2 regions of the Halanaerobaculum tunisiense genome follow, and region 2 is predicted to be linked to the other one. Evidence: a T-box and tRNA genes for the amino acid it is inferred to sense, from the RefSeq annotation. Region 2 holds a T-box; the other holds one or more tRNA genes.
What was found. The T-box of region 2 lies ahead of ileS (isoleucine--tRNA ligase). A T-box ahead of a tRNA ligase gene usually reads a tRNA of that ligase, here a tRNA-Ile.
Positions count from the first base shown of each region.

Region 1: it has a tRNA-Ile gene. The T-box ahead of ileS (isoleucine--tRNA ligase) is inferred to sense a tRNA for this amino acid. The anticodon was not compared.

Region 1 is NZ_BAAHYI010000010.1:68,493-73,154, forward strand. Features, by position in the region: gene ACYQ3D_RS09535 (deoxyguanosinetriphosphate triphosphohydrolase family protein) at 1-879, shown strand, start outside; gene ACYQ3D_RS09540 (MBL fold metallo-hydrolase) at 896-1,789, shown strand; tRNA gene ACYQ3D_RS09545 (tRNA-Ile) at 1,869-1,945, opposite strand; gene ACYQ3D_RS09550 (superoxide dismutase family protein) at 2,120-2,608, shown strand; gene ACYQ3D_RS09555 (NADH:flavin oxidoreductase) at 2,696-3,778, shown strand; gene ACYQ3D_RS09560 (DUF362 domain-containing protein) at 4,044-4,662, shown strand, end outside.
Region 2 is NZ_BAAHYI010000003.1:97,897-102,558, forward strand. Features, by position in the region: gene ileS (isoleucine--tRNA ligase) at 1-2,430, opposite strand, end outside; T-box leader at 2,677-2,906, opposite strand; gene ACYQ3D_RS03495 (5'-methylthioadenosine/adenosylhomocysteine nucleosidase) at 2,996-3,697, opposite strand; gene ACYQ3D_RS03500 (TM1266 family iron-only hydrogenase system putative regulator) at 4,005-4,250, opposite strand; gene ACYQ3D_RS03505 (DivIVA domain-containing protein) at 4,235-4,662, opposite strand, start outside.

The DNA of each region.
Region 1 (4,662 bases), on a different contig from region 2:
GTGCTAATGGATTTAGAGAAGAAACGACCAGATGAAAGGGGACTAAATCTGACTTATAGGACGCTCTTAGGAGTGATTAAGTATTTTAAGCAAAGAGAGGGCCACGCTACTAAATTTATTTATGATAGTCACTATCACAAGTTTAAAGATTTACTTGAGAAGTATCACTTGCAAGTTAGGACCTTAGATGTTCAGATTATGGATCTGGCTGATGAAATAGCTTATGCAGCTCATGATGTAGAGGATGCCTTAAACTTAAAAATTTTTAATATAGATGAGGTGCTACATGAGTTTAGGATTAAATATGGTCCGCAGAGTGTAGCTCACAGAAAACTAAAGGATATCGTTAAAGAAGCTAGTGCAGTTGCCAAACAAGGGGAAATTTATAATTCTTCTGAGGAATATACCTTTTTATTTAATAAAGAATTAACATCTATTATAGTACATACCTTAGTCTCTGATCTTGATCTAGTAGAAGTTGCTAAGGAAGATAAAGAGCAGACTGGTACTCAGTATGATTATGAATTAGGTTTTAAGAGGCTCGGTGAGTTGGCCCAAGGTCTAAAAGATATTACTTTTGAGTGTATTAATCGGACTGATATAATTAAGAAGTATGAAAAATTAGGAGAAAAAGTAATTAGAGGTTTATACCAAGTATTTATGGATCAGGACTTTAATGCAGATAGTCGGTTTTTACCAGTTGAGTATAGAGTTAGTGAGGGAGCTAGTGATAGGCAGCGAAAAAGATTAGTAATAGATTATATTTCCGGCATGATGGATACCTATGCTATCTCTACCTACGAGAAGTTTTTTGGGGATAATAGCTTAGATAATATATACGATGAAGTTACTGAGGTAAATAGAGAGTTTAATTTTTAATCATAGGGAGGATAATATGGAATTACAACAGATTAAGGAAAATTTATATTATATTTCTAATCCAGCTAATATTGGGGTTATTAAAGCTGGGGAACAAGCTATTTTGATTGATAGTGGTTTGGATGATAGTACAGCTCGAAAAATATTAAATTTACTAGAGAAAGAGGGGTTATCTCTAGGGGCAATAATTAATACTCACTCACATGCTGATCATTGTGGCGGAAATGCTTACCTTGAGCAGGAGACAGAGGCTAAAATTTATGCGTCTCAATTAGAAGCTGGAATAGTTGAGAATCCTTATTTAGAACCGCTGTATCTTTTTTCCGGGGCCAAACCTCTGGCTGATTTAGAAAATAAATTTTTAAGGGCTAAGGATTCGCAAGTGGATACTATTATAGATGATCAACAAGAAAAGTTAGTAATTAATGGAATAGAAATAGAAATTATCACTTTACCCGGCCATACTCTCAACCAGATTGGTTTAGCAGTCAATGGGGTATTGTTTTGTGGTGATGCAGTATTTGCTAAAGGAGCCTTACGGAAACATAAAATTCTGTTTTGTACTGCTATTAGAGAGCAAAAGGAAACATTAAACTGGTTACAGGGGAGTGATTATAATTTTTATCTACCGGCTCATGGCAAATTAACTCAGGAGATTACAGAGTTAGCTAAGATTAATTTAGAGGTTATTGAAGATGTGGAGGACTATTTATTAAGTAGATTGACTAGTAAACAGACTACTGAAGATATTCTCCAGAAGCTATGTGTTGCTTATGAAGTTGAAATAACAACAACGCAACAGTATTATTTGATGAAAACAATAACTATGGCTTATTTAAGTTTTTTATCTAATACAGGAGCAGTAAAAACAGAGATCAAGAAAAATAAATTCTACTGGAAGACAGTTTAATTTAAATAAATAATAGATTATTAAAATAAATAACAAAGAGCTCCCTAATTAGGGAGCTCTTTGTTTCTAATATATAAAGTGGTGGACCCGGGAGGATTTGAACCCCCGACCGATCGGTTATGAGCCGACTGCTCTAGCCAGCTGAGCTACAGGTCCAAGAAATTTATTATTGTCTTCCTCTTTGCGACATTTACTAGTATATCGCAAAAAATTAAGCTTGTCAACAATAAATTAAGATTTTTAGTAAAAAATTATGTCTCAGACACACTAGGTGGCTGATTGGCATATTGATATTAATAAGTTTAGAGCAAACAAAAAGGAGGGCAGATTATGAGTTTTTTAAAGAGGTTATTTTTAGGCAAAGTAGGTTATGCTATAATTAAAGGAGGTCCGCTAGCACCTGAGATTAATGGTGTTGTTTACTTTAAAAAAGTAGCTCAAGGAACTAGAGTAGTAGTTAAAGTAACAGGTTTGCCAGCTTATCAACCAGGGCAGGAGGAACAAGCTCCTATTGGCCCGCATGGATTTCATATTCATCAGTTCGGAGATTGTACAGTTGGTGATCCAGAAGATCCTTTTCAAGCAGCTGGGGGCCATTATAATCCCGATAATAGTCCTCATGGCAATCATGCTGGTGATTTACCAGTTCTTTTTTCCAATGATGGAGTTGCTAGGATGAGTGTTTTTACCAATCGATTTCAGCCAGAAGATGTGGTAGGAAGATCAGTAATTATTCACCAACATCCTGATGATTTTCGCAGTCAACCAGCTGGAGCAGCAGGGAAGAGATTAGCCTGTGGAGTCATTGACTGGTATTAACTATTTGTAATTAGGAAGTAGATATGTTATTATTTAATCTAGCTCTAGAATTAGTTAGATATCTAATTATTTTAGGAGGTAATTAATATGTCTGAATTATTTGCTACAACTTTTGTGCAAGGTATGGAATTAGAGAATAGATTTATGCGGGGAGCAACTTGGGAAAACTTAGCTACTGCAGAGGGTTATTTAACAGATGATTTATTAGAGATCTATCGCGAACTAGCAGCTGGTGGAGTAGGAGCAATAATTACTGGTTACGCCTTTGTGATGGAGAATGAGCAGCCTAATCCGGGGATGATGGGCATTTATGATGATTCCTTTATTGAGGAATACCAAAAGTTAACTGAAGCGATACATAACCAGGGGAGTAATGCTATACTCCAGATAGCTTATGGCGGTTCGCAGACTCATTATCCACCAGAAGGTAGAGAAATCTGGGGTCCTTCAGCAGTAGAGAATCAGGCAACCGGGGTAACACCTACGAGAATGACTAAGGAGAATATTCAACAGTTGGTCAATAGTTTTGCTGAAGCTGGTTTGCGAGCTAAAAAAGCTGGTTTTGATGGAGTAGAAATCCATGGGGCCCATGGTTATTTATTGAGTCAGTTTTTAACTCCTTACTATAATAGAAGAGAAGATGAATACGGTGGCAGTATAGAGAATAGAGCTCGGATTATTTATGAAGTCTACGAAGCTATTAGAGAGAAAGTAGGTCTAGATTATCCTGTTCTTATCAAACTTAATTGTGCTGATTTTATAGAGCAAGGTTTAGAATTTGCTGACAGTAAGAAGGTAGCACAGGAGCTTGCTCAGAGAGGAATTGATGGGATTGAGATTAGTGGCGGTTGTGAATCTTCTCCTCGTGAGCAAGGAACTATTAGAAGTGGGATAGATGCTCCAGATAAGGAAGCTTACTTTCAAGACTATGCTGCTCAGATAGCTGAGGAAGTGGATGTGCCAGTTATTCTAATAGGCGGCAATAGGTCACTGGATGTCATGGAAGATGTCTTAAAGACTACTGAGATAGATTATTTTTCTTTAGCTAGACCATTGATTAGAGAACCGGACTTAATCAATAAGTTTCAATCCGGAGAGCAAGAAGAAGCAAAGTGTATTTCCTGTAATAAATGCTTTACTCAAGAGGGTCATAGATGTATTTTTAATTAGTTATCATAATTATTTTTAACTCCCTAGAGATAGGGAGTTTTTTTATTAGAGAGGATTATCGTGAGTGAGAAGAAAAAAGATAGAACTCAACTAGGGAATGATAATTCCATTTAGTGGTTAAAATAGATACTGAATAATTTTTAATTCTATTAACTATCAACTCTCAATTATCAATTCTAAATCAAAAAGGGGGAGGGATAGTATCTTACGTAACCGAAAAATCAAAGAATCTAGTGTAGTAGTAGGGGAAGGACTAGAAGGGGATGTGATTCAGTGGTCGCTAGATCAACTGCCTGTTGCTGAAGCAATTAGTAGCCAGGATACAGTAACGATTATTCCTAACTGGGTCAATACTAATGCACCTCAGACAGGAACGGTAGTTGGCCCGGATTCTTTACAACAATTGATCCAGTATATTAAAGGGTTAGCCCCAGCTAAGATTGTAATAGCAGCTGGTTCAGGAGGAGCAGAGACCAAACAAGTCTTCCAGCAGACAGGATATCAGGAAGTGATTGCAGCGGAAGAAGTGGAGTTTGTTGATTTGAATTATGGCCCTTATGAGGAGTTTACTCTGGATCATTCTCGGATAGATAAAATTAAGTTAAATAAATTATTAGTAGAGACTGATTTTATGATTTCTTATACTCAGATTAAGCATCACGAAGAAGCAACAGCTTCTTTAGGAATTAAGAATATTGCTCTTTCCTGGCCTCCAGCTGAGCTACATGGATTTCCTAAAGCAGATCAGGGCATTCATGAGGACTTACACAAATTTATTATTGCTATGGGAAAGTTAATTCCTATTGATCTTACTATTTTAAGTGGTGATCAAGGAATGGTAGGTACTGGGCCTTCAAATGGAAAGCCAGTTAATGCAGATTTAG
Region 2 (4,662 bases):
AAATCTCTTCCACTTCTGGGCCAACTCTTGATCTAAATACTTATCTGTTACCTCTGGCCAATCAGTCAAGAAGACACTCTCGGCAATATCCTCTTGTGGTAGATTCTGCCAAATCTCTTCAGCAGTATGAACCAAAATAGGAGCTACAATCTTAGTTAAAGTAGTTAAGATCTCATACATAGCAGTCTGGGCTGAGCGACGCACCCGATTATTCGGCTCTAGAGTATATAATCTATCTTTTAGTACATCCATATAGAAAGAACTCATCTCTACAGTACAGAAGTTATGGACAGCATGATAGACTTTGTGGTACTCATAATCCTCATAAGCTGTCTTAGCTACCTCTAATACTTCCTGTAACTTTAGTAAAGCCCACTGATCAATTTCAGTCAACTGCTCATAATCTACTGTATCTTCTTGCGGATTGAAGTCAGCTAAATTACCAAGAATATACCGCGCAGTATTTCTGATTCTACGATAAACTTCAGAGTTTTCATTTAAGATCTTATCAGAAATCCGGACGTCCTCTTTAAAGTTAGAAGAAGCAACCCATAATCTTAAAATATCTGCTCCGTATTGATCAATAACTTCATGAGGGGATACAACATTACCAACTGACTTAGACATCTTCTTCCCATCTTTATCTGTGGTAAATCCATTAGTCACAACTGCCTTGTAAGGAGCTTCTCCCCGAGCAGCAATAGAAGTTAATAAAGAAGAATTAAACCAACCTCGATACTGGTCTGTTCCTTCTAAATATAAATCAGCTGGTCTATCTAAGATATCATAATTCTCGAGTACTGAAGCATGACTAGCCCCTGAATCAAACCAGACATCCATAATATCAGATTCTTTAGTAAATTCATCATGACCACAGGCTTGACAAGTAGTTTCAGCTGGTAAAATTTCTTCTGCTTCTGTTTGATACCAGCTACCAGAACCTTCCTCGGCAAATAATTCTTTAACTGCCGCAATACTTTCTTCTGTAATCAGTGGTTCTTCACAGTCAGCACAATAAAAGATTGGAATTGGTACACCCCAGACTCGCTGCCGAGAAATACACCAGTCATTACGATCCTCAATCATATTAGTCATTCTTCCTTCGCCCCACTCAGGATACCAGTCTACATCTTGCACAGCAGCTAAAGCTTCTTCTTTGATATCTTCTACTGATGCAAACCACTGTTCAGTAGCTCTAAAGATAACTGGGTTCTTACACCTCCAGCAGTGCGGATAAGAGTGATCAATAAAGTTTAAGTTCATTAATAAATCATCTTCTTTTAATAAATCTGTTACTTTAATATTAGCTTGATCATAGTGTTTACCGGCAAAATGTTCTCCAGCTTCTTGAGTAAAGACACCCTGATCATCCATTGGAGCATAGACATCCAAATCATACTCTTGACCGATAACATAGTCTTCGTGACCATGGCCAGGAGCAGTATGAACACAACCAGAACCTTGTTCTAAAGTAACATGATCTCCTAAAAGCAAAGGAGATTCTCGATCAAAGAAAGGATGCTGACAAATAACTCCTTCTAATTCTTCTCCTTTAAATTCTGCTACTAGTTCATAATCCTTAATATCACAAATCTCCATCATCTCGTCCACTAATTCTTTAGCTGCCACTAATCGCCCATTATCTGTCTGGGCAATTACATACTCATAATCAGGATGAATAGAAATTGCTTGATTAGCAGGAATAGTCCACGGAGTTGTAGTCCAGATAACTACATAATCATCACTTGTTAATTCTTCTCCTGCTAGTGTCTTCCCTTCTTTAACAGGAAATTTAACAAAAATAGAAGGTCCATTAATCTCTTCGTATTCAATTTCAGCTTCTGCTAGAGCAGTCTCACAATTAGTACACCAGTGGACTGGTTTCAATCCTCTAAATAATAATCCTTGTAAAGCCATCTGCCCAAAGACATCAATCTGCTTAGCTTCGTAATCAGGCGTTAAAGTAATATAAGGATTATCCCAGTCACCCCAGACTCCTAATCTTTTAAATTGCCCTTTTTGGCGTTCTACGTAATTTAAAGCATAATCTTTACATTGTTCTCTTAATTCAGCTGTTGTTAACTCTTTTCTCTCTTCTTTATCTAACTCACTAGTTACCTTGTGTTCAATCGGCAACCCATGTGTATCCCAACCAGGAATATAAGGACTCTGATAGCCCTGTAAGTGGTGATAGCGAGTGACAATATCTTTCAGCGTCTTGTTTAAAGCATGTCCGATGTGAATATCACCATTAGCATACGGAGGACCATCATGCAAAATAAACTGTTCCTCGCCTTCTCTTTGTTCTAAAGCTCGCTCATAAATATTATTCTCCTGCCAAAACTCTTGAAACTCAGGTTCACGTTCCGAAAGGTTGGCCCGCATAGAAAAATCAGTATCTGGTAGATTCAATGTATCTTTATAACCCATTTTTAAACCTCCATTTATTTAGTTGATAATTTATAATTGACAATTGATAGTTGAAACCAATTAATAATTTACAGTGTACAATGTACAGTTGACAGTGATTTGCACAAATAACCTACGGAATGGCAAGAACATCTAACCCAAGATCAATATTACTATACTTTCTTATATATTACTAGTAACTTTGTGTTTTTAACTGTAAATTGTAAATCATAAACTGTTAACTGAATTAAAAAAACCTCCTCCCAATTAAGGGACGAGGTTAACTCGCGCTACCACCCTAGTTAATATATGAAAAACTAATTATTATCATATATTCACTCTAACAGAATAACGATCTGCCCCCGATTCTTTCTACTAAAGCTTCGAAAGAATAGCTAAGAGATGATCTTCAGTATAGCTTCCGTTGCTAGACTCTCACTATCTCTAGCTCGCTATTAACTTTAACTATACTTACTCTTCTCTATCTTCGCCTCTAAGCTATATGCAGTTTATTCTTCATTATAGTATAATTAATCTAGCTAGTCAACTATTATTTAAAAACTAATTCAACTTTTATTGAGTAACCTTATAATTCCTCAAGCATCCCAGTAACTATTTGATAAGAATGACTAGCAGCTAACTGAACAAACTCATTAAAAGAAATATCAGCCTCTCTATCTGCTTTATCAGAAATAGAACGAATAACCACAAAAGGAAGATCATTTAAATAAGCTACCTGGGCTACAGCTGCTCCTTCCATTTCAGTACATAAGCCCCCAAAAGTCTCACGCAAGTTAGCTACTTTTTGCTTATCAGCAATAAATTGGTCGCCTGATAAAACGCGTCCTGTAACCACCGCTATCTCCTCTTGAGCAGTTACTGTCTTTCCTATCTCTGCTGCTAGAGAAAGTAAATCTTTATCAGCTTTAAATGCAATCTTGTCCAGTCCAGAAATTTCCCCTCTTTCGCGACCAAAAGAAGTAGCATCCATATCATGCTGGACTAAATCAGTAGAGATAACTATATCCCCTATATCTAGCTGAGAATCAATAGCACCTGCTACCCCAGTAAAAATAATCTGATCAACACTAAATTGATCAATTAAGATCTGAGTACAAATCCCAGCATTAACTTTTCCAACCCCACTTCTAACTAATACTACTTCTTGCCCTTGTGAATTACCTTGATAAAAATCCATCCCTGCCTTATGTAAAGTAGTCTCTAATTCTAAATCATCGCGCAATAATTCAATTTCTACTTCCATAGCACCAATTATTCCTAAAGTCATTATTCTAGCCCCTCACTTCATATTTATATTGTGTCACCAGAGGTGACACAGTCGTGTGTCGTGTGCTGTGTGCTATTAGCCAGTTCAAAACCTTTAAATTCAATATCTAATTCCTCTATCATTGCTGTATTTTAAGGGATTGAACTATATTTATAGTTTTGAATTGAAGAATTTGAATTAGCTCACGGCTCACGACAGACAGCTGATAGCTGTGGCACGAAAGTGCCACTTTATATCAATATTGCTTTTTTATGTACATTATTTTGAATTTAATTATTAATTCTAAATTATCAATTGTTAATTGTTCTTATGTCGCCATCATTGTCTTAACTTCAACCCCTGATATATTACCTAATTTACCAGCTAAAGCTCCTAATTGATCATTAGTTCCATCCACAATCAAAGAAATAATATTCAATCCTTTATTATCATAAGGTAACCCCATCCGACCAACAATTAACTCTCCATAATCACTTAAAATACTATTTACTTCTTCGGCAACTTCTTGGCGTTTATTAATGATAATACCTATCACTGCTATTCGTTGCTCCATTCTGACTCCTCCTCAATATCTTCTTTAAGTAACTCAATATTAGTTTCCTTATCTTCTAACAACTCTAAATAGGACTTTAATTGTGATTTAAACTGGACTTTAAATCTTCTTTTAGACTCTACTAATTCCTGGTATCTACGATACTCCTCCCGAGCTTTATCTTGGGCTTCAGCTATAATTTGATCTGCCTTTCCTTTTGCTTCCTGAATAATTAAATCTGCTTTTCTTTCTGCCTCCTGCTCTTTACTGCTAGCTGTTTCTTTAGCTGTATCTAATGTTTCCTGGAGAGAGGCTTGAAACTCCATTTGTTGTTGCTTACAATCCTCTAATTTTGCTTCTAATCTCTCAACTTCTGCTTCTAATTGTTTATTCTCCTCTATTATTTCCTCATAATAAGTCCCTACCAGATCTA